Regions from separate parts of the Azoarcus sp. KH32C genome, predicted to be linked through region 2. Evidence: riboswitches for the same ligand, from Rfam matches in the RefSeq annotation. Region 2 holds a riboswitch; the other holds the start of a gene.

Region 1 (18,599 bases), 2.3 Mb from region 2:
TCTTTTCGGCCGGCGGGTCGGCGACGCCCGGCTCGCTCGCGGCGGGGCTCAAGCGCGCCAGCTCCACCCGCGGCATGTCCATCATCAATCTCAGTCTCGGCGCCGAAAGCCCACTCGGGGGTGGCGTAGAAGGCGCGCTGCGCAAGGCCGTCAAGGCCGACAAGCTGGTCTTGGCCGCGGCGGGCAACACCGGCGGCGAATCGCCGCTGTGGCCAGCACGTTATGCGAAGGAAGGCTGGGCGAAGGGCCAGATCGTCGCAGTCGGCGCGGCGGATGCCGACAACCGGATTGCGAGCTTTTCGAACCGCGCCGGCGATACCGCCAACTGGTTCCTCGTCGCGCCCGGCGTGAATGTGGCCTCGTCTTGGACCGACGGCAGCTACATCTTCGCCAGCGGCACCTCGATCTCCACCGCGGTGGCGTCGGGCGCCGCTGCGCTCCTCGAAGGGGCGTGGCCCCAGCTCAAGGCAGGACAGGTCGCAGCCATCCTCCTGGAGACCGCCACGGATCTCGGCGAGCCGGGTGTCGATCCGGTGTATGGCAGAGGGCTCCTGAACGTACAACGCGCCATGCAGCCTGCCGGCGAACTCGCCATCCCGGTAAGCAAAGCCGCACGAAAAGGCTCGACGAAACGCTTCGGCGGCACCGCCAGCGTCGCCGTCACTGCCTCCGTCGCAACCTGGAGCGGCCTGCGCGCGGCGGCCCGCGCCGGCCTCTTCCAGGGCATCGTGGTCGACGCCTTCAACCGTGACTTCACCGCCGACCTCGGCGCCGGCATCCGCCCACCTTCGCGCGAAAGCATCGCCGATGTGCTCGCTGCAGCCGGGCATCCGCTGCAGGTGACCGAGCAACAACTCCCCGATGGCTCGCGGCTGCTGGCCGTTTCCGATGCGGCCCTGACGCGGGTCCAAACCCCCGTCGACGCCCCCCGCCTCGTCGCGAGCAGCGTCGTCCTCCGGCTCGCGAATGGCAGCGAGGTCGCGTTTGCCTCCGGCACACTCGCCGGCAGCTACTTCGGCCTCGCATCGGCGGGGCCGCGCCTCGACAACCCGTGGCTCGGCCTCGCCCGCCCTTCGACGCAACTGGCCTTCGGCACGGCGTTCGGAAAACTGCGCGTTCGCAGCGGCGTGCTTGCCTCGGGCGAATCGCCGAGCACGTCGAACTCGGCCGCTCCCGCGGCCGCTCCTCCGATAGCCGCCAACCGGCCAGGCGGACGGGCCGCGATCGGCGAGCTCGAATACGCCCTGACCGACAACACCTCGGCCGGACTGCAATGGATCCAGGTCAGCGAGGCAAGGTCCTTCCTCGGCGCGACCTCGGGCGACGCGATGGGCTTGGACGGCGCCCGTACCCGCAGCGTCGGCGCGTGGGCAAGCCATCGTCTCACCGGCAGTGTGACGGTGGCCGGCCAGTATTCGGTCGCGCGCAGCGACGGGCAGGGCAAGGGCCTGATACGCGCTTTCGACAGCGTACGCGCCAATGCCTTCGCGTTCGCGCTGATCGGCCGCGGCGCTCTCGTCGACGACGACCACCTCACACTGACGTTTTCGAGCCCGATGCGCATCAACGCCGGCAGCGGACGTCTCAGCGTACCGGTCGATGTCAACGCGGACGGGGAACCGATATTCGAATCGCGTCGCATCGCGCTCGCCAGCACCCATCGCGAACTGCGTCTCGGAATTGACTATGGCATACCCCTTCCGCGTACATCGAGCCTCAGTCTGACTTTCGATCTGCGTCAGAATGCCGACCATATAGCCGGCCGGCAAGACGCAGGCATCGCGGTGATTTTCCGTCGTAATTTCTGATACTTAGCGCACAAAATCGGACCAAAATCGATTGACACAAATGCGTACATTCATGCAAAAATAGCTCGGTCAAGGGCACACCCGTCGAAAGACGGGGCCGCAAAGCCACCGGGTTAAATCCTCCAGCGAGGACAGACCAGCGGGGCTGCCGATTGGTGAGTCGATCTGCTCGCGTTTTTTCGTGCAAGGCACTCTTGGCGTTTGATGCAACACCAAGAGGCCCGGAATGCACAGTCTGAAGTTGATCGCGCTCCTCGTTACCGGGGCTCTCTCCGCTCCCGTCGCGGCACAATCCTTTCTCCCCCTGGCATTCCCTCTTCACGCGCAAGCGGCTGCAAGCGGCCACTTCGACCTCTCCATCACGCACGACACTTCCGTCGGACTGCAATGGGGCCGCACGCCCAAACACGGGTCCGGTCCGGCCGCCGTTTCCGGCGCACCGATCAGCTTCGGCGGCGGACAGCCGCGCAGCGCGGCCGCCTGGGCAAGCCACCAGGTCAGCGAAAACTGGATGGTCGGCGCCCAGTATTGCGTCCCCCTCGCCGCCACGGTGACGGTGAGCGGCGTAAGCCCGACCATAGACGTCGTTCGCAACGGATCCTTCGCATTCGGCGTGGTCGGCCGCAACACCTTGGTCGAAAACGATCGCCTGGCGATCACGATTTCCCGCCCCGTTCCCGGCACTCCCAGCACCGGCGCCCTGTTCGACGGCCTGACGCCGGTGGTCGCCGACGCCATCTCGCTGCGGGTCGGCCTCGACTACGGCATCCCGCTGTCGCGCGCTTCGAGCCTCACCTGGGTGCTCGACCTGAACCACCGCTCGCCGCAGCAGCCGACCGAAACCGACTCCCGCGCCGCCGTCATCCTGCGCGTCCACTTCTGACGACTTCCGGGACATTCCCCATCGCGGATTTATTCACTCCCGCAACGAGCGGGAAGCCGCGGCCGTCGCTATCATGGCGGCCACTTCCGCCCTCTCAGCGTCCCGATGCATCCCCCGGCAATCCTTCTCCTCGGCCCCACCGCAAGCGGCAAGACCGCCTCGTCGCTCGCGCTCGCCCAGACCCTGCCGATCGAAATCGTCAGCGTCGATTCCGCCCTCGTCTATCGCGATATGGACATCGGCACCGCGAAACCGAGCGCCGACGAACGCGCGCAGTGCCCGCACCACCTGATCGACGTCGTCTCGCCCGAGGAGAACTATTCCGCCGCGCGCTTCCGTGCCGATGCGCTGGCGCTGATGCACGACATCACCGCACGCGGACGCATTCCGGTCCTCGCCGGCGGCACCATGCTCTACTTCAAGGCACTGCGCGACGGCCTGTCGGATCTCCCGTCGGCCGACGCCGAGCTGCGCCGGCAGATCGACGCCGAAGCCGCCGAGCGCGGCTGGCCGGCGATGCATGCCGAACTCGCGCGCCTCGACCCCGACGCCGCCACGCGCCTCGAGCCCAACGACGGCCACCGCATCCAGCGCGCGCTCGAAATCGTCCGCCTCACCGGCCGCCCGGTCGCCGACAGCTACGCGCAGCGCGAAGACGACGACGTCCCCTTCCGCCTGCTCACGATCGCGCTGGTGCCGTCGGACCGCGCGGTCCTGCATCGGCGTATCGAAGACCGTTTCGCCCAGATGCTCGAAGCCGGCCTGATTGCCGAAGTCCAGGCGCTGCGCGCCCGCTACGCCCTCGACCCGGCCATGCCGTCGATGCGCTGCGTCGGCTACCGCCAGGTGTGGGACTACCTCGGCGGACGGGACGACTACGACACGATGAAATTCAAGGGGATTGCCGCGACGCGCCAACTCGCGAAACGGCAGCTCACCTGGCAGCGGCAGTTCCGTGAAGCGTGGCAGGACTTGCAGGAGATCGACTGCCTGCGGCCCGATCTCGCCGCAACCGTGCGCCAGACGGCGCAGGCGTGGCTGGAAGGCTGATAACGCCTTCCGCGCCTGGTCAGGCGGAAGCGCGAATCGGCGCCGTGCGGGGCCGGTTCTCCGGCTGGGCCGCGTTGGCAAGGTAGAGCTGCACCGCCTGGTTGCCAGCCGCCGTCGCCTCGTCCGGTTGGCGCGATGGCGTTCTCGGCGCGGCGGGATCGGCCGGCGATGTAGCCGACGCGTGTTCGGCACGAACTGCGAGCCCTGGAGGCAGCGGCGGCGTGTTGCCGCCCGCCCCGGCATGCACTTCATCGGCGCGTTCGCTCCGCGGAGGCGCATCGACGGGAGGAGCCGTTTCCGCCGCGGCCGCACCGGATGCCGCGACAGTCGCGTCGAGCTGCTGCGCCGCACGCGCCTGATCGCTGATCGTGACGCTCAGGTCCGCCTGTTCGGCTTCCTGCGCACGTGCCTGCGGAGGGCGCTCCGGGCGTTGCGGCTGCAGGGTCCGCTGCAGTTGCGAGAGATCCGCCGAAGCCAGACTGTTCGAGATTTCCATGATGTGCTCCCGCCCTCACCCGCATCCTGACACGGTTCGGCCAGTATAGAACGTCCGGCCGGCGGAAGCACCAGGACGGTGCCCAGCCTGAGGCTGCCCGCAGCCTTTCAGGCGGGTGGAGGCCTCCATCCGGACGCCTCCACCAAGCAGCGCTCAGCCGACCGTCGTCTGTGCCACGCCTTCCGCGCGCGCCTCGATGCGGCCCAGGCGATACACCGTCTCGCCCGCGGCTTCGAGGTTCGCGACCGCCACATCGGCCTGCTCGGCCGACACGATCACGACCATGCCGACGCCGCAGTTGAACACGCGGTACATCTCCTGGTCGTCGACGTTGCCTTCCTGCTTCAGCCACTGGAAGAGCGGCGGCAGCGTCCACGACGCGGCGTCGATCTTCGCGGTCAGGTTCTCGGCGAGGATGCGCGGCACGTTCTCCGTCAGGCCGCCGCCGGTGATGTGCGCCATGCCCTTCACGATGCCCGGAATCGCGCGCATCAGGCCCAGCATCGACTTCACATACAGGCGGGTCGGCTCGAGCACGACGTCGCGGAACGGACGGCCGTGGAAATCGGCGTCGAGGTCCGGCTTCGCACGCTCGATGATCTTGCGGATCAGCGAATAGCCATTCGAATGTGCACCGCTCGACGCGAGGCCCAGCACCACGTCGCCCGGGACGATCTTCGAACCGTCGATGATTTCCGACTTCTCGACCGCGCCCACCGCGAAGCCCGCGAGGTCGTACTCGCCGTCCGGGTACATGCCCGGCATCTCGGCAGTTTCACCGCCGATTAGCGCACAGCCCGACAGCTCGCAACCACGGGCGATACCGCCGACGACATCCGCCGCCGTATCGACATCGAGCTTGCCGCAAGCGAAATAGTCGAGGAAGAACAGCGGCTCGGCACCTTGCACGAGGATGTCGTTCACGCTCATCGCGACCAGATCCTGGCCGACCGTGTCGTGCTTGTTCAGTTGGAACGCGAGCTTCAGCTTGGTACCGACGCCGTCGGTGCCGGACACCAGCACCGGCTCGCGGAACTTCTTCGACAGCTCGAACAGCGCGCCGAAGCCGCCGATGCCGCCCAGCACTTCGGGGCGCATGGTGCGTTTCGCCAGCGGCTTGATACGGTCGACGAGGGCGTCACCGGCATCGATATCGACACCGGCGTCACGGTAGGAAAGCGAAGTTTTGGGGGAGCTCAAGATCGTTCCTCAGGCTTGCGGGATGCGCGTTCTGGCCGACCCGGCGGGCTGCGGAACTTGAGGCCGCAACGCCAAGTGGCTACATTTACGGGTTTCGCGGGCCATTCTTCGCCCGCGCCAAGTCCGCGATTTTACTCGAAATGAACCCTTCCCGCGCCGACCGTCTGCAAACCGCCGCCTGGGCCGGCGTTGCGCTGGCGCTCATCGGGCTCTTCTACGCGCTGGCGCCGATCCTCGCCCCCTTCGCGATCGCCGCGGTCTTCGCCTACATCTTCGACCCGGCGGTGAACTGGATGGCCGCCCGGCGCATCCCACGCGCCGCCGCAGTGCTCCTCGTGATCCTCGGCGCGGGGCTCGCTCTGCTGCTCCTGCTCGTGATCCTCGGCCCGCTGATCTACCGCGAGGCCATCGCGCTGTTGCGGCGCCTGCCGGACCTGATCGAACTCATCAACCAGCGCGTGGCGCCACTCCTGATGTCGCGCTTCGGGGTCGACGTGCAGATCGACGCGGCCTCCGCGCGCAACTGGGTCAGTGAGAACTGGGCGAGCGCCCAGGACTTCATCCCCATCGTCCTCGGCCAACTGCGTGCGAGCGGCAGCGCGCTGCTCGGCCTCGTCGCGAGCCTCTTCCTGATCCCGGTCGTGATGTTCTACCTGCTGCAGGACTGGCCGCGCGTACTCGCCGGCCTCCAGGACATCATCCCGCGCCCGGCCCTCGAACCGACGATGCGCATCCTCGCCGAGATCGACTCCGTGCTGTCCGAATTCCTGCGCGGCCAGCTCTCGGTGATGCTGCTCCTCGCCATCTATTACAGCGCCGGCCTGTGGCTCGCTGGACTCGACTTCGCGCTGCCCGTCGGCGTCGTGACCGGGCTCTTCGTCTTCATTCCCTACGTCGGCTTCGGCGGCGGCCTGCTGCTCGCGATCATCTCCGCGCTGCTGCAGGCCCAAGGCTGGCCGCCCCTGATCGGCGTCGCGATCGTCTTCGGCCTCGGCCAACTGATCGAAAGCTTCGCGCTCACCCCCTACCTCGTCGGCGAACGCATCGGCCTGCATCCGCTCGCCGTGATCTTCGCCCTGATGGCCTTCGGCCAACTCTTCGGATTCGTCGGCATCCTCGTCGCCCTGCCCGCCAGCGCCGCGATCCTCGTCGGCCTGCGCGAGGTGCGCAAAGCCTGGCTCGCGAGCCGCCTCTACCTCGGCGACGCCACCACGGACATCCCGCTGCAATGAAACAGCTCGTACTCGACATCCGCCCCGATGCGCCTCCGACCCTCGACAACTTCGTCGTCGGCGCCAACCAGGAGCTGATAGCCGCCCTTCTCGACCCGCAAGCCCTCCCCGGCCACCTCTACCTGTGGGGCCCCGGCGGATGCGGACGCAGCCACCTGCTGCGCGCCACCGTCGACGCCGCGATCAAGGCCGGCAAGCCGGCCGCCTACGTCGACGCCGCCACCGTCGCCGACGAACTCCCGCAAACGCCCGATCTGCTGCTCGCCGTCGACGACATCCAGGCCCTCGCGCCGGCCGCGCAGATCGGCCTCTTCAATGCCTTCAACCGCTCGCGCACGCTCGGCCAGAAACTGCTGCTCGCGGGCGACGCCCCGCCGCTCGCGCTCGCGCTGCGCGAAGACCTGCGCACCCGAGTCGGCCAGTGCCTTATCTTTGAGGTCCGTCCGCTCGACGACGAATCCCGTGCCGCGATCCTCGCGACGCTGGCCGCGCGCCGCGGCCTGCGTCTGGCCGACGACGTCATCGACTTCCTGATGCGCCACGGACGGCGCGACCTGCCGAGCCTGCTCGCCGTCCTCGACGCCCTCGACACCGCCTCGCTCGAACGCAAGCGCGCCGTCACGCTGCCACTGCTGCGCGAAATGATGCAATCCGGGCTCGAAATCTGAATCGTGCCTCCCTCTTCGGAATACAAGGAAACACCTGTGGATCTCGTCCTATTCGACCTCGACAACACCCTGCTCGCCGGCGACTCCGATTTCGCCTGGGCCCAGTTCCTGATCGCCAAGGGCGTGCTCGACCGCGAAGTGCAGGAAGCGAAGAACGTCCAGTTCTACGAGCAGTACAAGGCCGGCACCCTCGATATCTTCGAATTCCTCGACTTCCAGCTCGCCCCCCTCGCCCGCCACTCGCGGGAGGAGCTCGACGCCTGGCACCGCGAATTCATGCAGACCGCGGTCGCGCCGATGATCACCGACAAGGCCCGCGCCCTCGTGCGCGAACACACCGAACGCGGCGCCCTGATCGCCGTCGTCACCGCCACAAACAGCTTCGTCACCGGCCCGATCGTGCGCGAATTCGGCATCCCGCATCTCGTCGCGACCATTCCGGCACAGGAAAACGGCGCCTTCACCGGCAAGCCGCGCGGCATGCCGGCCTTCAAGGGCGGCAAGATCGAACGCGTCGACAACTGGCTCGAATCGCTCGGCCTCTACCTCGGCAGCTTCGAGTACAGCTGGTTCTACAGCGACTCGCACAACGACCTGCCGCTGATGTCGCGCGTCACCCATCCGGTCGCCGTCGACCCCGACGACACCCTGCGCGCACACGCCGCCGCGGCCGGTTGGCCGGTGATCTCGCTGCGCTGACGAGCCGGACCGTGGCGATGCATCCACGCATCCGCCCGGTCATCGGTTATGATTAGCAGCTTATGTTGACAGAACACCCCTCTTGCCAATGATCCGCAAGCTGCTGCGCAAGGTCTTTCGCCGCGCTGCCACGCCCATCAACACCGAACCTGCGTTGATTCCCGTCACCCAGCACGGCATCCGCCGCGAACAACTATCGCCTGCCGCCCGCAAGGTCTGCATGACGCTGCAGGAGCACGGCCACAAGGCTTTCGTGGTCGGCGGCGCGGTGCGCGACCTGCTGATCGGCCATCCGCCGAAGGACTACGACGTCGCGACCAGCGCCACGCCCGAGGAAGTGCGTGCGCTGTTCCGCCGCTCGCGCATCATCGGCCGCCGGTTCAAGATCGTGCACGTGATGAGCGGCCCCGAAACGATCGAGGTCTCGACCTTCCGCGCCAACCAGGCCGCCGAAGACGCCGTCACCGACGAGCACGGCCGCGTGCTGCACGACAACGTCTATGGCTCGCAGGCCGAGGACGCCACGCGCCGCGACTTCACCGTCAATGCGCTGTACTACGACCCGGGCAACGAGCAGATCATCGACTACCACCACGGCGTCGCCGATCTGCAGCAGAAGACGCTGCGCATGATCGGCGACCCGCGCACGCGCTACCGTGAAGATCCGGTGCGCATGCTGCGCGCCGTGCGCCTGGGCGCCAAACTCGGCCTGACGCTCGACCCGGCTGCCAGCCACCCGATCCGCGACATGGCGTCGCTGCTCGAAAACGTTCCCGCCGCGCGCCTCTTCGACGAAATGCTGAAGCTGTTGTTCTCGGGCTACGCAGTGCGCTGCCTGAAACAACTGCGCGAAGAAGGACTGCACCACGGCCTGCTGCCGCTCCTCGACGTCATCCTCGAACAACCGCTCGGCGAGCGCTTCGTCTGGCTGTCGCTCGAAAATACCGACGACCGCGTGCGCGCCGACAAACCCGTCTCTCCCGGCTTCCTCTTCGCCACCCTGCTGTGGCACGAAGTGCTCGCCAACTGGGAAGCCCGCCGCAAGAACGGCGAGCACAACCAGCCCGCGCTCTTCTCGGCGATGGACGAAGTGCTCGACCAGCAGGCCGGCAAGCTCGCGATCACCAAGCGCATCGTCGGCGACATCAAGGAGATCTGGGCCCTGCAGCCGCGCTTCGAAAAGTGCTCCGGCAAGGCCCCGTTCCGCCTCATCGAGCAGCCGCGCTACCGCGCCGCCTGGGACTTCCTGCGCCTGCGCGCGCAGTCGGGCGAAATCGATTCGGCACTGCCCGAATGGTGGGACCGCTTCGCACACGCGGGGCACGATGCCCGCGAACAGCTCCTCGCCGATGCACCGAACGCCGGCGCGGAGGCCCCCGAACGCAAACGCCGTCGTCGTCGTCGCAAGCCCGCTGAAGCCACCGCCACAGCCACCGAAGCATCATGAGCGTCGCCCCCAGCCATCCGGTGCCCGCCAAGGCGCCGGTCCGCGCCCACGTCGCGCTCGGCGCGAATCTCGGCGACCCCGTTGCCGCGCTCGAAACGGCCTTCGCCGCCCTCGGCACGCTGCCCGACACGCGCCTCGTCGCCCGTTCCAGCGTCTACCGCACGGCGCCCGTCGGCGTGGCCGGACAGCCCGACTACTTCAACGCCGTCGCGGCGATCGACACCGCACTGCCCGCCAGCGTGCTCCTCGATGCCCTGCTCGAACTCGAACGCCGTCAGGGCCGCACGCGCGAATACCACCTCGCGCCGCGCACCCTCGACCTCGATCTGCTGCTCTACGGCGACGAATGCATTGACGAGCCGGACCTCGTCGTACCGCACCCGCGCATGCACCTGCGAGCCTTCACGCTCGTGCCGCTGGCCGAAATCGCCCCGGACCTGGTCATCCCCGGCCGCGGCCCCATCGCCGACTTGCTCCCCGCGGTCGCAGACCAGGCCATCGAACGCCTCGCGCCCGCAGCCTGAACGTTCCATCCCGTCATGATCGCCTGGTTCCAGACCTTCCCCACGTGGGTGCAGACTGCCATCCTGCTCACCGCGTCCAACGTCTTCATGACCTTCGCGTGGTACGGCCACTTGCGCAGCCTGCAAGGCAGGGCCTGGTTTGTCGCCGCGACGGTGAGTTGGGGAATCGCCCTGTTCGAATACCTGCTTCAGGTGCCGGCAAACCGCATCGGCGCCACGGAGCTCAGCCTCGCTCAGCTGAAGATCATGCAGGAAGTCATCACCCTGCTGGTCTTCGTTCCGTTCGTCGTGCTGTACATGAAACAGCCGATGAAGCTTGACTTCCTTTGGGCCGCCTTGTGTATGCTTGGGGCCGTCTATTTCATTTTTCGTAACCAAGGCTGATCCCAGGCATGCTCGACAAGGCTCGTTACATCGTCGTCGAAGGGCCCATTGGCGCGGGCAAGACCTCGCTTACGCGCCGGCTCGCGGAGCGACTCGACGGTCAGCCGCTGCATGAGCAGCCGGAACTGAACCCCTTTCTCGCGCAGTTCTACCAGGACCCGGAGCGCTGGGCCCTGCCGACGCAGATGCACTTCCTGTTCCAGCGCATCGACCAGCTCGCGACGCTCACCGAAAGCTTCGAAAAGCACCAGCGCATCGTCTCGGACTTCGTGCTGGACAAGGATCCGCTCTTCGCCAGCCTGAATCTCGCGAACCATGAACTGGCGCTGTACCAACGGGTCTTCGAGAGCGTGAAGCCGGTCTCGACGCCGAAGCCCGATCTCGTGATCTACCTGCAGGCCAAGCCCGAGACGCTGATCGAACGCGTGCGCCGCCGCGGCATGGAGGCGGAACGCCGCATCACCGAGCAATACCTCGAGCGCGTCGCCGACCGCTACGCCCGATTCTTCTACCAGTACGACGCGGCGCCGCTCTTCATCGTCGACGCCGAAGTCCTCAACCCCGTCGATCACGACGACGATTTCGAGCTGCTCCTCGAGCGCCTGCGCAACATGCGCAGCTACCGCGAGTTCTTCGCCTACGCCGGCTGAGTCTCTCCCGAGCGCGGATCAAGGCCGGCATCCGGCCGCGATTGCGAAACACTCGCGCCCTTCCTTGGAGTCCCCATGAGTTACCTTCAGGACGATAAACCCGTCACCCTGTTCGAACTGGGCAAGATGCGCGCCGAAGGCCGCAAGATCGCCATGCTGACCTGCTACGACGCGAGCTTCGCCGCCTTGCTCGATCGCAACGGCATCGATGTCGCACTGGTCGGCGACTCGCTCGGCAACGTGCTGCAGGGACAGAAATCGACGCTCCCCGTCACCGTCGAGCACATGGTCTACCATACCGAATGCGTCGCACGCGGCAGCAGCCGGCTGTTCATCGTCGCCGACCTGCCCTTCGGCAGCTACCAGGAAAGCCCCACCCAGGCCCTGCGCAACGCCTCGCGCCTGATGGCTGCCGGCGCGCAAATGGTCAAGCTCGAAGGCGGGGCCTTCATGGCCGAGACGATCCACTTCCTCGTCGAGCGCGGCATTCCCGTCTGCGCGCACATCGGCCTCACGCCGCAATCCGTGCACCAGCTCGGCGGCTACCGCGTCCAGGGCCGCAGCGAAGAAGGCGCGGCCCGTTTGAAGGCCGACGCGCTCGCGCTCGAACAGGCCGGCGCAGGTCTGCTGGTGCTGGAAATGGTACCGGCGACCGTCGCCCGCGAGATCACCGCGAGCCTCACCTCGATGGCCACGATCGGCATCGGCGCCGGTGCAGACTGCAATGGTCAGGTGCTCGTCCTGCATGACATGATCGGCGTCTATCCCGGCAAGAAGGCGCGCTTCGTCAAGAACTTCATGGCAGGAGCCGCCAGCATTGACGAGGCCGTGGCGAGCTACGTCAGTGCCGTCAAGGACGGCAGCTTCCCCACCCCCGAGCATTGCTACTGATTTGCCACCGAGCCCCGTCCCAGCCTAGAGACCTCGACTCATGCAGATCCATCACACCATCGAAAGCCTTCGCGCCGCCCGCGCCTCCGCCGGCAAGGCGGCCCTGGTCCCGACCATGGGCAACCTGCACGAAGGCCATATCACCTTGATGCGCCAAGCCGGCGAACGGGCCGACTGCGTCATCGCCAGCATCTTCGTCAATCGCCTGCAGTTCGGCCCGCGCGAGGATTTCGACAGCTATCCGCGCACGCTCGCCGCGGACTGCGAAAAGCTCGAAGCCGCGGGCGTCGCACACGTCTTCGCCCCAAACGAGACGGTCATGTACCCGGAGCCGCAGAGCTATCACGTCGATCCGGCTCCCGCGCAGATCAGCATTCTGGAAGGCGAATTCCGTCCGGGCCATTTCCGCGGCGTCGCGACCGTGGTGCTGAAGCTTCTAAACATCGTGCAGCCCGACATCGCACTCTTCGGCAAGAAGGACTATCAGCAGCTGATGGTCCTGAGCAACATGGTGCGCCAGCTCGGGATTCCGGTCGAAGTGCTACCGGGTGAAACGGTCCGTGCCGCCGACGGCCTCGCACTGTCTTCGCGCAACGGCTATCTGTCGGCAGAGGAGCGCAGCGAAGCCCCCCGCCTGCACCGGCAGCTCGCCCGCATCGCAGACGCGGTGCGTGGTGGGGACCACGACTTCCTGAAGCTCGAAACCGACGCGATGGCGGAACTCGCCGCGCACGGATGGCAGCCGGACTACATCGCCGTTCGCCGACGTGCCGACCTCCAACCCCCAATCCATTGCAGCGACCCGCTGGTCGTGCTCGGCGCAGCCAAACTCGGCCGCACGCGGCTCATCGACAACCTCGAGGTCTGACGCAGGCCCTGCATCGTGACATTCGGCGCTTGCATCGGCGCCGACTTCGTTTCAAGCTATGCCAACAGCCTCCCGGCGGGCGGGAGGCTGGATGTGGCAGCGAACAACAAGATCAGACGGGGGTTACCAGCAATGATGCTTTCCACTACTGTTACGGTGCGGCAGATCCTCGAACAGAAAGGCACGGCGGCCCATGCGGTCGCGCCGACGGTCAGCGTGCTCGACGCACTGACACTCATGGCCAAGCAGGACATCGGCTCGGTACTGGTCATCGAGAACGAACGACTGGTCGGGATCTTCACGGAGCGCGACTATGCACGCAAGCTGGCGCTCAAAGGGCTCACCTCGCGCGATGCCACGGTGGGCGACCTGATGACGCCCAACGTCTGCACGGTCACTCCGACGCACACCATCGAGGCGGTCATGAACATCATGACCGAAAACCGCTTCCGCCACCTGCCGGTCGTGGAACACGGCCGAATCGCCGGCATCGTCACGATCGGTGACGTCGTCAAGGCCGTCATCGATCTGCAGGAGAAGACGATCAACCACCTGTCGAACTACATCGCCGGCGACCTGACGACCTGAAGCCCGGCGCGCCCGACGCGGCTGCGCATCTTGCGCACCGGGGCGGCCAGAGGCGCCCCGGTGCGGTCATCAGTCCGCCAGCGCCTTGGCGACGATCTCCGCGACATCCGGCGACAGCCCCTCGATGGCGCGTACGCGTTCCAGCTGACTGCGGATCAGCGTCTGCAATGCGGGCGCGTAACGCTTCCAGTTTTCCAGTGCCCGCGCCGTGCGCGCGGCCACTTGCGGGTTGCAGCGATCGAGCGCGATCACCTGATCGGCCCAGAACGCGTACCCGCTCCCGTCGACAGCATGGAATTCGGCCGGATTCGCGCGGAAGAAAGAACCCAGCAAGGCGTAGACCTTGTTCGGATTGGTCAGGCTGAAGGCCGGATCGTCCATCAGGGCTTTCACGCGTTCCAGCACCGGCGGCGTCACCGCATCCCAGCGCCATGCCCCGGCCTGCAGCGCAAACCACTTGTCGAGCACCAACGCGTCGTCGCGGAAACGACTGTGGAAGTCGGCGAGCGCAGCATCCCGCTCGACCCCGCCATCGTTCATCAGCGCGGCCAGCGCCCCGGAGCCCTCGGTCATGTTGCCGAAGCGCGCGAATTGCGCCCGCGCCAAGTCGAAGCCTTCTACACTGCCCGCCGCGACGAGGTACTTCAGCGCCAGATTGCACAGCGCGCGACGCCCGGCATCGCCAGGGTGATAACGATAGGGGCCGCTCACTTCCAGCGTCTTGTATAACGACAGCCAGTCGTTGGCAAGGCGCGCACCGATCGCACGGGTCAGATGAATCAACGCCGTGCGCAGTGGACCGGGATCGGCCACGGCCATGCGCTCGAGCAGATATCCCTCTGACGGCAGCGCCGCCGCTTGTGCGCGGAAAGCCGGATCCAGCGTCCCGTCCGTCAGCATCGCGCGGAAGGCCGCGACGAAACTTTCGGGGACGTGCAAGGCCTTGCCTGCCGCGACGTCCGCCGTCAGGCCGAGAATCACGCGCTCGGCGAAGCGCTGGGCCGCATCCCAGCGATTGAACGCATCGGTATCGTGCGCCATGCGGAATGCGAGCCGCGCATCGTCCTCGTCGACTTCGAGGATCACCGGCGCCGAAAAGCCGCGCAGCACCGAGGGCACCGGCTCGGCGGACACGTCGGCGAACACGAAGCTCTGCTCGGCCCCCTTGAGCTCGAGCACCCGCGTCGTGCCGCCGGCATGCAGCTCGCCTTCGAGCCGCAGCGGCAGATCCTTGCCGTCCGGTCCGATCAGGCCGACTGCAACCGGAATCGCGAGCGGCAGCTTTTCCGCCTGCCCCGGCGTCGGGAGCGTGTGCTGCGACAACGTCAGCGTGTAGCGGTGACCCGCCGCATCGTAACTGCCTGTCGCCCGCAGGCGCGGGGTACCCGCCTGGCTGTACCAGCGCATGAACTGATCGAGATCGACGCCGTTGGCCTCGGCCATGCAATCGACGAAGTCATCGCAGGTCACCGCCTGTCCGTCGTGGTAGCTGAAGTACAGATCCATGCCGTTGCGGAAACCTTCCGCGCCGAGCAGGGTATGCAGCATACGAATGACTTCGGCGCCCTTCTCGTACACCGTCGCGGTGTAGAAGTTATTGATCTCGTGATAGCTCTCGGGGCGGATCGGATGCGCCATCGGGCCCGCATCCTCCGGAAACTGCGCCGCCCGCAGCACGCGCACGTCATCGATGCGCTTGACGGCCCGGGCGGACGCAGCCCCCTCCGCGCCCGCGGCCTGCGCAAGCATGTCGGCGGAGAACTCTTGGTCGCGGAAAACCGTCAGGCCTTCCTTCAGCGTCAGCTGGAACCAGTCGCGGCAGGTGACGCGGTTGCCGGTCCAGTTGTGGAAGTATTCGTGCGCGACGACGCTCTCGATGTTCTCGTAATCGACGTCGTTCGCGGTTTCTGGCTTCGCGAGCACATACTTGGCGTTGAAGATGTTGAGGCCCTTGTTCTCCATCGCGCCCATGTTGAAGTCGCTCACCGCGACGATCATGAAGCGGTCGAGATCGAGTTCGAGGCCGAACACCTCCTCGTCCCAGCGCATCGAATGCACCAGCGACTCCATCGCATGCCCGGTGCGATCGAGATTGCCGTCCTCGACCCACACCTGCAGCAGCACCTCGCGCCCCGACGCGGTCGTCACGCGCCGCTCCAACGCGACGAGCTTCGCCGCGACCAGTGCAAACAGGTAAGACGGCTTCGGGAAGGGATCTTCCCATTTCGCGTAGTGCCGCCCACCGTCGAGCTTGCCCTGTTCGATCAGGTTGCCGTTCGACAGCAGCACCGGATGGCGCTCGGCGTCACCCTCGAGCGTGACCGTGAAACGCGCCATCGCGTCGGGCCGATCGGGGAAATACGTGATGCGGCGAAAGCCTTCGGCCTCGCACTGCGTGAAGAAGCCGCCGCGCGACACATACAAACCTGACAGCGTGGTATTGGCACGCGGGTCGATGCGCGTGACGACGCCGATCTCGGCCGTATCGCCGGCGAGTGTCAGCTCGAGCCAACCTTCACCGCGCGCAAGCTGGCCGTCGACCGGCGCGGCGCCGTCCACCGTCAGCCCCAGCAGCTCAAGTTCTTCGCCGAGCAGGCGCAGCGGTCCGGCAGAAACCTGACGGTTACGCGTGCAGCGCAGCCGGCTCGTGACGACGGTCGCCTCTTCGTCGAGGGCGAAATGCAATTCGACGTGATCGACCCGCCACGGCAGGGGGCGGTAATCGGAACGCTCGATGCTCGGTGCTTGGTCGGTTTTCATCGCGATTCTCCGGCCGGCAGGCCGCGTCAGGACAACATTACGATTCGGGTCCCCGCAAGGCGGTCGTGCAGGAACTGGCGATCCCGGTCGATCAGTGCCCATGCAAGCCCGAAGCCCAGGCACAGCACCGACGGCCATGCGAGTGTATAGCGCAGCCAAGCCACCGGCAGGCTGGGCGCGCGGCCGTCGGCCGTCACCAGGCGCAGCCGCCAGGTCTGCATCGCGAGCGTCTGCCCGCGGCGACACCAATACCACAGGAAATAGGCGCCGAGCACGACGTAGAGATGCCCCCATTCCACCCAGCCGGCCGGCGTGATGTGGAAAAAAATGCCCAGCAGCAGGTAAGGCACCATGAAGGTCAGCGCCAGCACACCGAGCAGCAGCAAGGCCTCATACAACAGGCTCGCAAGCCGGCGCCGCAGGCCGGCAAGTTCCACCTGCGCGGGATGGCTGGCAATCGACACGGAAGATGGGCTGGAAGGATTCGGTCTTTCTTTCTTTTTCTTCATTCCTGGTTACCGCGCACGGGCGGCTGCTGGATGATGCGCGGTGCGCGGGGTCCCGGCTTGAGCTGGCGCTCCTCCGGGGGAATGCTCTGGTAATGCTGCCATAACTCCTGCAGCGACTCGCGCCGGTCAGGCGGAATGTTGCGGAGGGTCCGGTATTGGTCACGCGCGCGCGCGCGCTGCTCGGGCTTGAGCGTGGCCCAGTCCCGCATGCGGGCGCGGATCCGCGCCTGCTCCTCGGGCGTCAGCCGCGGGTAGCGGTCCGCCATACCGAGCCAGCGCTGCCGCTGCACGTCGTCGAGATCATTCCAGTCGTCGGCGAGCGGCGCAAGTACCTCCTTCTGGCCGGAAGACAAAGCCTGCCACCGCGGCGCTCCGATCGCGGTCACCGCCGCGTCCACAGGCATCGCAAGCCACAGCGCGGCGATCAGGACCGCGAATCGTCCTGCAGCCATGCCTTGAAGTCCTTGTCGAGATAAGCGTCGATGGGCAGGTCGTCGATCAGCAGCGCCATGTCGACATCCTGCAGGCTCGCCACGCGCGACCACGTCACGTAGTAATCGCCGGCAAAAAGCACCGCGAGGAGCAGCACCGCGACCGCGGCCGGGCGTGCCACGGGCGGAATCAGCCCGCGCACCAGCGCAGGCATCGCGAGCCGAGCGAGAAGCCCCGGACGCGGACGATGAGCGGCCAGCGCCTGTTCGCGCGCAAGGCGCAGACGCTCCCCGATACGGTCGTCGACATCGCGCGCGCCTGCCGACAGATGCGCAGCCATGCGCCGCGCAAGCCTTTCCTCGTTGAAATCCTGCGTCTTCATAGCACAATTCCTTTGGCTCTGAGGGCCGCTGCCAGCGTCTGCGTTGCGCGCGAGCAATGCGTCTTGACGCTCCCTTCCGAACAACCCATCGCAGCAGCGGTCTCGGCGATATCCATCTCTTGCCAATAACGCATGAGGAAGGCTTCGCGTTGACGATTGGGCAGGCGTGCAATCTCGCGCTCGATCGCCTCGAGCACCCGCGCCTGCTCGTACTGCCGATGCGGCGTATCCGGTTGATCGCCTTCCGGAATCCCCGCGATGGTGTCGAGCGGATCGTTGTCTGCATCCTCCTCGCCGTCGCCGACGAAAGATGACAGCAGCGTCGTCCACGCGTTGCGCACCTTCTGGCGACGCAGCGCGTCATAGATGACGTTCTGCAGAATGCGCTGGAACAGCATCGGGTATTCGTTGGCCGGCCGGTCGCCGTAGCTCACCGACAGCTTGAGCATCGCGTCCTGCACCGCATCCAGCGCCGCGTCCTCGTTGCGCAGAGCGTATACCGCCTGCTTGAACGCACGCTTTTCGATTCCTTGGAGGAATGCGGAGAGTTCTGCCCGGAAAGCCAGCTGGAAGTCCTTGTGAAGACCGGTCTATCCGCCGCCTGTTGCGTCGCCGCGGCAGCCTTGACCAATTACCGTGTGCCCGGTAACGTTCTCTGTTTGGAACGTGATAATAGCGAGTTTGCAATGGTGCTGACTGGTGCGGAAATTGTAATCAGGTGTCTGCAGGAAGAAAAGGTCGAGTATGTGTTCGGCTACCCGGGCGGCGCAGTCCTCTACATTTATGACGCGCTGTTCAACCAGGACAAGGTACGCCACATCCTGGTACGCCACGAACAGGCCGCAGTACACGCCGCCGACGGTTTCGCCCGCAGCACCGAGCAGGTCGGTGTCGCACTCGTGACCTCCGGCCCCGGCGCCACCAACGCGGTCACCGGTATCGCCACCGCGTATTGCGACTCCATTCCGCTCGTCATCATCAGCGGCCAGGTCCCCACCGCCGCGATCGGCCAGGACGCGTTCCAGGAAGTCGATACGGTCGGCATCACCCGTCCCTGCGTGAAGCATAACTTCCTGGTGAAGGACGTTCGCGACATCGCCAGCACCATCAAGAAGGCCTTCTATCTCG
Region 2 (8,460 bases):
GCATCTCCATGCAGGTGGATAGGCACCTGTATAGGGAATGCGAGCGAAACAACTGACTTGGCGGTTTATCGTGTCGCCGTTTCCATTTGGAAATCATTGCTGTCAAGTAGTGGCAAGTATCGCGGGTTGGACTATTGTCCGCGTCCAATGGAAAGCGTTCGCTCCGGGGCGAAAATCACTTGCCAAGGTTGCTTCCGGTCGAAGACATCATCGTCGGGCTGGCTCTCGATTCGGGAGCTTTGACATAAGGGACGGTGGGGAATGGCGGGGCCAAGTCATACCGTTTCCAGTTGGAAATAATTCTTGGCAGGTGCTGTGTTGCACGCGGGGCAGGGGCGGAGCCGTATCTCGGACGAGCTGCAGAGCTCGGCGACGAACACCTCTCAGGGGTGCGTGACTATTCGGGACTCCGGCCGCGTGCCGAGGAATCCCGGGAATTGACGCTATTAGTAAGTCTCCGCGTCACCACGGAACTTCGCGGGCTTCTGCGGCTACGCCTTCGTCCGATACCACACCAGGGTCGGCATACCGTTACCGAATCGCTCTTTGCGCAGCAGAAATTGCCGTGACTCGTGCAGTAGGTGCCGCCAACCGTTGCACCCGTATCGTCGTGGTCCATGGTCAGGGTGCTCCCGGCCGATGAGCGCCACGGCGTCCTTGAGGAGCGTCCAGCCGTCATTCGCGAGTTTGGTCTCAGCCTCACGCAGCAACCGCACAATAGTACTCGCCTCCCAATGCACACCACCGCCGGGAAGAATGCCGTGGAGCAGCATGTCGATGAACTCGGGCGTCTGCATGAAGGCCGCCGCGCGCTGCTTCGCTTCCATCCCGGTCGTAGCCCAGCCGTGCATCTCGCGGTAGCTCCGGTCGATGCGCTCGTAGCAGTCGTCGAGGTGCCGGTCCGCTTTGACGCAGCCCTCGATGCTCAAAATGTCCTGCACTTCAAGGAAGTGATGCACCAGTTCATTGCGGAGAGCAACCAGGGCCTTGATGTCGGCGACCACTTCAGCATGCTTTTCGGGTGAAAGCTCAATGCAGTGCGTGTGGCGCAGCCAAATCTCATTGGATGTGCCCTGTGGCTCGTCGTCGCTGACACGGTCGGGTTGGCCAAGGGTGGGAGATAGGTAGCCCTGCTCCAGAGCGCCTGCAAGCTGTCCTAAGGTCTTCGTTGATACCTCCGCAATCCGGCGTTCACGAATCGCTTGCAGCTTGCTCAACGGCCCCGCAATCTCCTGCTCTGCCAAGATAGCTTTCGCTAACCGCTCGTACTGCTGAAGCCGAATCAAACATCGACCGAGCTTTCGCTGCACCTCGCGCTGCAAGGCGACCAAGGGTTCAAATACGGATTCAGATAGGTTCACAGTCGCACTTGGGGCTAAGAGACCTGCATATCTTATCGCCTCATGGGCCGCGCACAACGAGCCCCCCATCTGCTAGCTCGTCAGCAGCACGTTAAGTTACTGGCTAGTCCCAGCGAGGGCATTGGGGAAACGGCTCGGTGCGTTGCGCCGGAAATGCGGATTCGGCGTTCGATAGCGTGGGCTGCGCGCCGGCGGTGCTGTGCCGGCGCGGGGGCTCATCTAGTCCGCCTGCCTGCGCAGGAAGGCCGGGATGTCATAGGCGGATTCGCATGGCACGTTCGCCCTTGCCATGTCCCACAGGACATCGAGTACCGACCGGAAGCGCTCTTGCAGGTCGCCGTCGGGTCGCTCGGTCATAAGCAGTTTGTCCACGGTCAGTTCGAAACGCGCACCGAGGGCTCGCGCGCAAGCGTGCAGCAAGAGGGCTGCATGGAGGGCGCAAGCGACTTGAAGCTCAGAGAAACCCTGGGCCAGTGCCTCGTCGAAGACGGACAGCAGCTCCGGGGGAACATGGGTTTTCATCAGGTCGCCACGGCTGAGTGGCAGACCGCCCAGGAATCGCCGATGTGCACGTCGCGCCAGGCGAGTCAGGAATTCGTCGAAGAGCGTGTCCTGTCGCGGCTCGGTAAAGCTATCGAGGCTGCGCTTAGGTGAAGCCCTGCGGATGACGGCGGGGATATCGAAATTGAAGGGCACACTGGAACTCATGGCGTAGGGTGCCGCGCTCTCCGCAATGACCGGTCCCTGGCGAGAAAACCGTACGGTCCCCGTGCCGCCCCAACCCGCGGCAAGCTGGTGGGGCACGATGTGCATTGCAGGGAGTTCGGCGGCGCGTTCTTCGGCGGAACGGGCGAGAGTGACGATGTAGTCGGTATCGTCGGTTATCAGTTGGTAACGCACAGCCCAGTCCTGACGGGATGTCTCAGCGAGAACGGGCAGGTGTGAAGCGGCGGCGACGCGCACGATGGAGGTGTCGAGTGCCTTCGCGGAATTGAGGCGAACGGGAATTTCGCGATTCATCCCGGCTTCCGAGTACTTCACTGTTGCGGTGAAATCGCCTGCAACACGGCTAGGGAAGCCCGCGAACACCGAGTAACTGTCACCCGCGAAGATTGCGCGCGCCGGACGAGTGACCCATTGCGGTTTGACTGGCCATGTGATTTCAACATCCTCGATGCGCGGCTGACGCATGCGCATGAAGTGTCGCTCGATGCGCGCGCTCATATCTTCATTGGGGGAGACGAGTTCGCATGCGCCGCCTGTCGCGTCCGCGAGCGTGCGTACGGTGTCCTCGGCGACGGCCGCACCGATGCCGACGGTGAAAATCCGCGCGCCGAGGCGCTGCGCCGTGGCGATTGCGCCGGTAACATTCCAAGCTTCGCCGTCGGTGAGGAGCAGTATGTCGAGCGGCCGCCCGGCGGCGTAGGTGAGGGCGATTTCAAGCGCACGAGTGAGTTCAGTGCCGCCCAGGTCCCCCAGCTCGGCCACGAAGCGGCGTGCTTGGTCTAACGCGTGGTCGCTGGCTGCCTGTAGCTTAGGGGCGAGCGCAATGACATTCGAGCCGAAGCCGATGATTCCGAAACGGTCGGCCGAGGTGAGATGCCCGAGGGCGAGCTGCACCCCCTCTTTGGCGTGACGAATGCTGTCTCCGGCCATGGACCCCGAGCAGTCGAGAAGAAGCACCGTGTCGCGGGGGGCGTCAGACGGGACGGCGGGGGGTAAGAGCGTCAGCATCGCGACATGGGTGTCGAGGGCCGAGGCGGTGACAGCGATAGACGTCAGGTTCGAAGCCAGCATCTCCAGGACGAAGTCCCGGTCCATCGAGGCGCCTGTGCCCGCCAGGACGACCTTAAGGACGCCGGGTTCGGCACTGACGCGAATCGCATGACTCGGTGAGGCGACGGAGGCAGTAGCGAGCTCGCCGAAGAGCTCGACCTGCACCGCGAGCCCATATTCGGCAGTGACACTGACGTCCGGACGCTGCCACGGCTCGAGGTGTCCGGGCTCGCCGTAGCGCGGGGCGAGTGTGGTCGGCATCCGATAGCGGAGATTTTGGCCGTTCCAGGCGAGAGGCTCGGAATACTTGAGCTCAATGCGCACCGCTTCACCCGCGAGCACATTGCCAAGGGTGGCCGTATAGAGTCCTTTGCCGGCGGACTGCAGGCGGAATGCAGCGTTACCGGACTCGACGGCTTCCTCATACTGCGCTTCGGCCTTGCTTCGTGGCACGACCTCCCCGCAGTAGCGGCGGTCACCGATGCTCACCGCGAAGCTCAAAAGCACCGCATCGACCGGCAGGGGAAAGGTATAGGCAATCTCGAGGTTACGGTTCGTCGTGTTCTCGTACTGTTGCACGACGGTCGTGGTGGCGAGGAGTCCGGCAAGGCGTGCCGTTGCCTCGACGCCCTTGAGCGCGAGGTTTTCGCCGGATTTTGTACGGATGCCGATTTGCTCAGTCATTGCTGTTCCCCTCTATACCGTCCTGATTTTTGCGACCGCGGATAAGCTCGTACTGCGCCGTCACGCCGCGAAAGAATTCCCGGAGTTCCTCGGGCGACAGCCCTGACATCCCCGACTCGACGTGTAGTTCGACTCCCTCCGCAACGACGAGATGGCTCCACACCTCGACCGTCCCCGGACCTCGTCTGCGCGTAGGGGGGGCATTCGCTTGGGGCTCCTGCAAAAGTTCACGTATGCGCTCGAGTGAGAGCCCCGCGCTCTGCCACTTCCGAATGGTGAGGAGTTGCTCGAGATGACGCGTCGCGTACCGGGCGCCGCGGTTGGCGCCATCAGGCCGGTCAACGAGGCCGAGCTGGATGTAGTAGCGCACAGTCCGTGAGGGCAACTCGACGAGGGTGCAGAGCTCGTCGAAGGTGTACGTCTTTGCGGGTTCCATGGCCTCTCCATTCCGTTGGAGTTAATATAACACTCATAGTGTCAAATACAAGTGTTATATACGACCGACTGGAGAGCGGTCTGGTGGGGGTGGGGGGGGGGCGGCTCAGCGATTGCGGCCTGACTTGTGGTCAGCGGAGAGGCGTCGGACGTACGGTTCCATCCTGCGGCTTGGTGTCTAGACCAGGTGTTTTGCGGCGGGCTCGGGGAGAAGCAGGTGCCGCAGCGTGGGACAGCGCGTCCCACATCCACTGACCGGCGACTGCACTAACCGCCCGCCAGACGAAGCAGTGAAGGCAAGGGTTTGCGCGGACGGCCGGGCTTGCGTCCCGCCGTCGTCACCGTGTTCTCGCTCTGGCGTTCGGTTGGATACGGTGCTGTCGCTCCGCGAACGCCGTTTTCCATGTCGGGATTGAGGCGCTCATCCAGCCATCGATAGAGGACGGCGCGGACGGCCGGGCTTGCGTCCCGCCGTCGTCACCGTGTTCTCGCTCTGGCGTTCGGTTGGATACGGTGCTGTCGCTCCGCGAACGCCGTTTTCCATGTCGGGATTGAGGCGCTCATCCAGCCATCGATAGAGGACGTCGGGCCGCCAATACACGCGGCGCCCGCCGGTCGCGTGAGGGCGGGGCATCTGCCCGTTGGCGACCCAATTTTCGATGGTGCGCTTCCGCAGGGTGGGCAGCTGCATGCGGCTTCTCCGGAGACAGGCCCGACGGGCCGGGCCTATTACATATAGCGAGCGGCTCAGGCAGCCGCACTCAGTCGCGCAATGTCGCTGGCCCGCCAGCAGGTGATTCGGGTGCCGAGCTTCACGGGTGCCGGGAAGCGGCCGGACTTTACGCCCGCCCACCACGTCGACTTGGATACGGGGACCACGCGTAGAACGTCGGGGAGCCGAAGCAGCGGTTCGGGATGTTGCGGTAGAATCATGTCAGTAGTCTCGAAAGCGCCCTCGGCGGCTTGTCCTGCGCATCTCAATAGCGGTTGTCCTGTCATCGGCTGCGTTGCAGTGTGGGCTTGCTGCGTGCAGTAGCGTCCGACAGGAATCAAGATACCGAGGGTCGCGGCGCGGCCCCAAATTTGGCGGTTTTGGCGGCGGGTTGGCGTCAGGGTCGCAGCGTGAGACTTTTGTGGCGTTGGGCAGAATCGCGGGCAGAACGCGCAGTCGGCCTTAAAAGTTATCAGAAAATTCAAATAGTTATTGGCTTGTTGTTCATATCAGGACATCATGAACATGCCGGTCTAAAGCCGGCAGCCCAGGACGCTGCAAGTCCGTTAATTCCCCCGGTGGGGGCTGAGTAAATTCGCCAACGGCATGTTATAGTCGGCGGAATTTTTATGGCAAACGGGTGGGAAACCCCCGGACGCAAAGCCGCGGACCCTTCCCCTGATCGCTCAGGGCGGGTGGCCGGGTTGCCTGCCCCTTCGTTTCACACATCGGCAATCCTTCCCATCTTCCGTCGTGCTATGCGCACATTTGGACAGGACAGGGAATGGCACTTCCATCGTGGACGAACCAGCAAGTCATCGACCAACTCGTATCCGGCCAGAGCTGGTCCGGCACCACGATCACCTACGCGTTTCCGACAACGTCCAGCGGAATCTACGGCTCCTCCGAGGCGACGGGCTTCCAGGACCTCAATGCGACCGAGCAGGCTTATGCCGAACTGGCCCTGACCGCTTGGAATGACCTGATCGCCGTGAATTTCGCCCGTACGACGAGTTCGGCGTCGAACATCGAGTTCGGGATGAGCAGCACCGGCGTGGATTACGCCCACACCTATTTCCCGACCACCGGCAGCGTCTGGTTCAACGTCACCGAGAGCACTCTGACCTCGCCCGAAATCGGCAAGTACGGCTTCGAAACCTATGTGCACGAGATCGGCCATTCTCTGGGCCTGGATCACATGGGTGACTACAACGGCGCCGGAACCTGGACGCCGTCGAGCTACCAGGACAGCACCGTCTACTCCGTGATGTCGTATTTCGGGCCCTCGATGGGAACCGGGTCCGATGGCGGCGAAGGGCTGGTGGCGTGGGCGGACTGGGTCGGCGCCGATGGCAGGACCTATTCGCCGCAGACTCCCATGCTCAATGACGTCATGGCGATCCAGACGATCTACGGCGCGGATACGACGACCCGCACCGGCGACACGACATATGGCTTCGGCTCCAACGTCGTCGGGCCGATGGCATCAATATTCGATTTCTCGATCAACCATAACCCGATCCTTACGATCTACGATGCCGGCGGCAACGACACGCTCGATCTGACCGGCTGGACGACCGACAGCGTCGTCAATCTGGCGCCGGGATCGTATTCGTCGTGCAACGACATGACGTACAACATCGCCATCGCGTACTCGACCAATATTGAGAACACAGTGTGTGGCGCCGGCGCGGATACCGTCACGGGCAACAGCCTCGCCAACGGCTTGGACGGCGGTGCGGGCAACGACAGCCTGTACGGCCTCGACGGCAACGACGACCTGACCGGCGGGGCCGGCAACGACTATATCGACGGGGGCGCGGGAACCGACTGGGCCTTCTTCTCGGGCTCCATCGCGAGCTACACCGTCACCTACAATTCGGGTAGCCACAGTTTCACCTTCTCGAGCGATGTCACGGGCGTCGACACCATCGTGGGGATTGAATATTTCGCCTTCGCGGGGGACGTGACCCGGTCAGCGAGCGACTATACGGGACAGGCTGCCGCCGAAATTCCCGTCGTCTCGCTGGCGAGCGATGCCGTTTCGCAGTTCGAAGGCGATGGGGGAACGGTGCTCTATACCTTCACAGCGAGCCTCAGCGTCGCTGCCGAGACGACACAAACGGTGGGCTGGAGCGTGGCCGGGTACGGCGCGGACTCGGCCGACGGCGGTGATTTCAGCGGCGCGACGAGCGGAACGCTGACCTTTGCGCCGGGAGAGACGCAGCACACCTTCACGGTTTCGGTCCTGGGCGATCTCACGGTCGAGAGCGACGAGTCCTTTGCCGTCACCCTTTCGGCGCCCTCATCGGGACTGCAACTGGGCGACGCAACGATCAGCGCAATCGTCCTCAACGACGATGTCGCGATCCAGTCCGACGATTATCCGCTGGACATCAGCACGACGGGTAATGTGGACGTGAATGGCGCGGCCCAGGCCGGCGTGATCGAAACCGCCAACGACGGCGACCTCTTCGGCCTCAACGTCGTCGCGGGTACCACCTACGTCTTTTCGCTCGAGCGGACGAGCGGCAATCTCGACCCGTTTCTGGAGTTGCGCGGGTCGAACGGAGTGCTGCTTGCCTATAACGACGATGCACACGGGACGCTCAATTCGGAGATCCGCTACACGGCGGTCCAAAGTGGCACCTTGTACCTCGCCGCCTTCGATGCGTTCGACGGCACCGGCAGCTACGCGCTCGAGGCGACGACCTTGCCGGGCGTGACGGTGAATGGCGACGATGCGGTCAACAAGCTGGTCGGAACCACAGGCGACGACCTGATTTACGGTTTTGGTGGTGCGGACACGCTCACGGGCGGCAACGGCAACGACTGGCTGGATGGCGGGAGCGGGGCCGACAAGCTCTACGGCGGGGCCGGGGACGACTCCTACGTCGTCGACGACGCGGGGGATAAGGTGACCGAGTTGCTCGGCGCCGGTGTGGACCAGGTGGTGTCGTCGGTTTCCTACACGCTCAAGAACAACATCGAGGACCTGACCCTCGTCGGCACTGCGAACACGAATGGCACTGGCAACGCGCTCGCAAACGTTCTCACCGGCAACGACGGAGACAATCTGCTGACAGGCGGGCGGGGGGTGGATACCTTCCGCGGTGGCCTGGGTAACGACACCTTCGTGCTCGATCAGGCCGGCGAGCTTGAAAACGTCTGGGAGGTGGTCGGGGGCGGCACGGACACCGTGCAGATCGCGTATTCCAACACGTCGAAGCTGTCGGCGATGTCGGTCGATCTGGCGGGCGGATCGCTCTGGGCGATCGAGAACGTGACGGTCACCGGAAAGGGTCTGTTCGACGTGTACGGCAACGAACTCGACAATGTGCTGATCGGCAACGCCTCCTCAAACCGCGTGGAAGGTGGAGATGGAAGCGACCACCTGGACGGAAAGGCGGGTAACGACGTCCTCGTGGGTGGCGGCGGCCTGGACATTCTGACCGGCGGCGCCGGCAAGGATACCTTCGATTTCAACAACCT

Evidence for each region. Region 2 has a riboswitch for cyclic di-GMP ahead of AZKH_RS06990 (M10 family metallopeptidase C-terminal domain-containing protein). Riboswitches for the same ligand answer to the same signal wherever they lie in the genome.
Region 1: it holds a riboswitch for cyclic di-GMP, as region 2 does, so the genes downstream of both, AZKH_RS17065 (hypothetical protein) here and AZKH_RS06990 (M10 family metallopeptidase C-terminal domain-containing protein) in region 2, are expected to answer to the same signal.

What each region holds. Positions count from the first base shown of each region.
Region 1 covers NC_020516.1:3,833,200-3,851,798, forward strand. Annotated here, with positions in the region: gene AZKH_RS26995 (S8 family peptidase) at 1-1,808, shown strand, start outside; cyclic di-GMP riboswitch class I at 1,873-1,961, shown strand; gene AZKH_RS17065 (hypothetical protein) at 2,035-2,691, shown strand; gene miaA (tRNA (adenosine(37)-N6)-dimethylallyltransferase MiaA) at 2,797-3,741, shown strand; gene AZKH_RS17075 (hypothetical protein) at 3,761-4,237, opposite strand; gene purM (phosphoribosylformylglycinamidine cyclo-ligase) at 4,391-5,437, opposite strand; gene AZKH_RS17085 (AI-2E family transporter) at 5,578-6,669, shown strand; gene hda (DnaA regulatory inactivator Hda) at 6,666-7,337, shown strand; gene AZKH_RS17095 (HAD family phosphatase) at 7,374-8,036, shown strand; gene pcnB (polynucleotide adenylyltransferase PcnB) at 8,125-9,483, shown strand; gene folK (2-amino-4-hydroxy-6-hydroxymethyldihydropteridine diphosphokinase) at 9,480-10,007, shown strand; gene AZKH_RS17110 (DMT family protein) at 10,023-10,391, shown strand; gene AZKH_RS17115 (deoxynucleoside kinase) at 10,400-11,041, shown strand; gene panB (3-methyl-2-oxobutanoate hydroxymethyltransferase) at 11,117-11,932, shown strand; gene panC (pantoate--beta-alanine ligase) at 11,973-12,800, shown strand; gene AZKH_RS17130 (CBS domain-containing protein) at 12,933-13,388, shown strand; gene pepN (aminopeptidase N) at 13,458-16,148, opposite strand; gene AZKH_RS17140 (RDD family protein) at 16,175-16,657, opposite strand; gene AZKH_RS17145 (DUF3106 domain-containing protein) at 16,654-17,109, opposite strand; gene AZKH_RS17150 (DUF3619 family protein) at 17,082-17,471, opposite strand; gene AZKH_RS17155 (RNA polymerase sigma factor) at 17,468-18,037, opposite strand; gene AZKH_RS17160 (acetolactate synthase 3 catalytic subunit) at 18,158-18,599, shown strand, end outside.
Region 2 covers NC_020516.1:1,569,318-1,577,777, forward strand. Annotated here, with positions in the region: gene AZKH_RS06970 (OST-HTH/LOTUS domain-containing protein) at 492-1,217, opposite strand; gene AZKH_RS06975 (VIT domain-containing protein) at 1,581-3,821, opposite strand; gene AZKH_RS06980 (MerR family transcriptional regulator) at 3,814-4,257, opposite strand; gene AZKH_RS06985 (AlpA family transcriptional regulator) at 4,678-4,947, opposite strand; gene AZKH_RS27970 (helix-turn-helix transcriptional regulator) at 5,004-5,255, opposite strand; cyclic di-GMP riboswitch class I at 5,590-5,680, shown strand; gene AZKH_RS06990 (M10 family metallopeptidase C-terminal domain-containing protein) at 5,753-8,460, shown strand, end outside.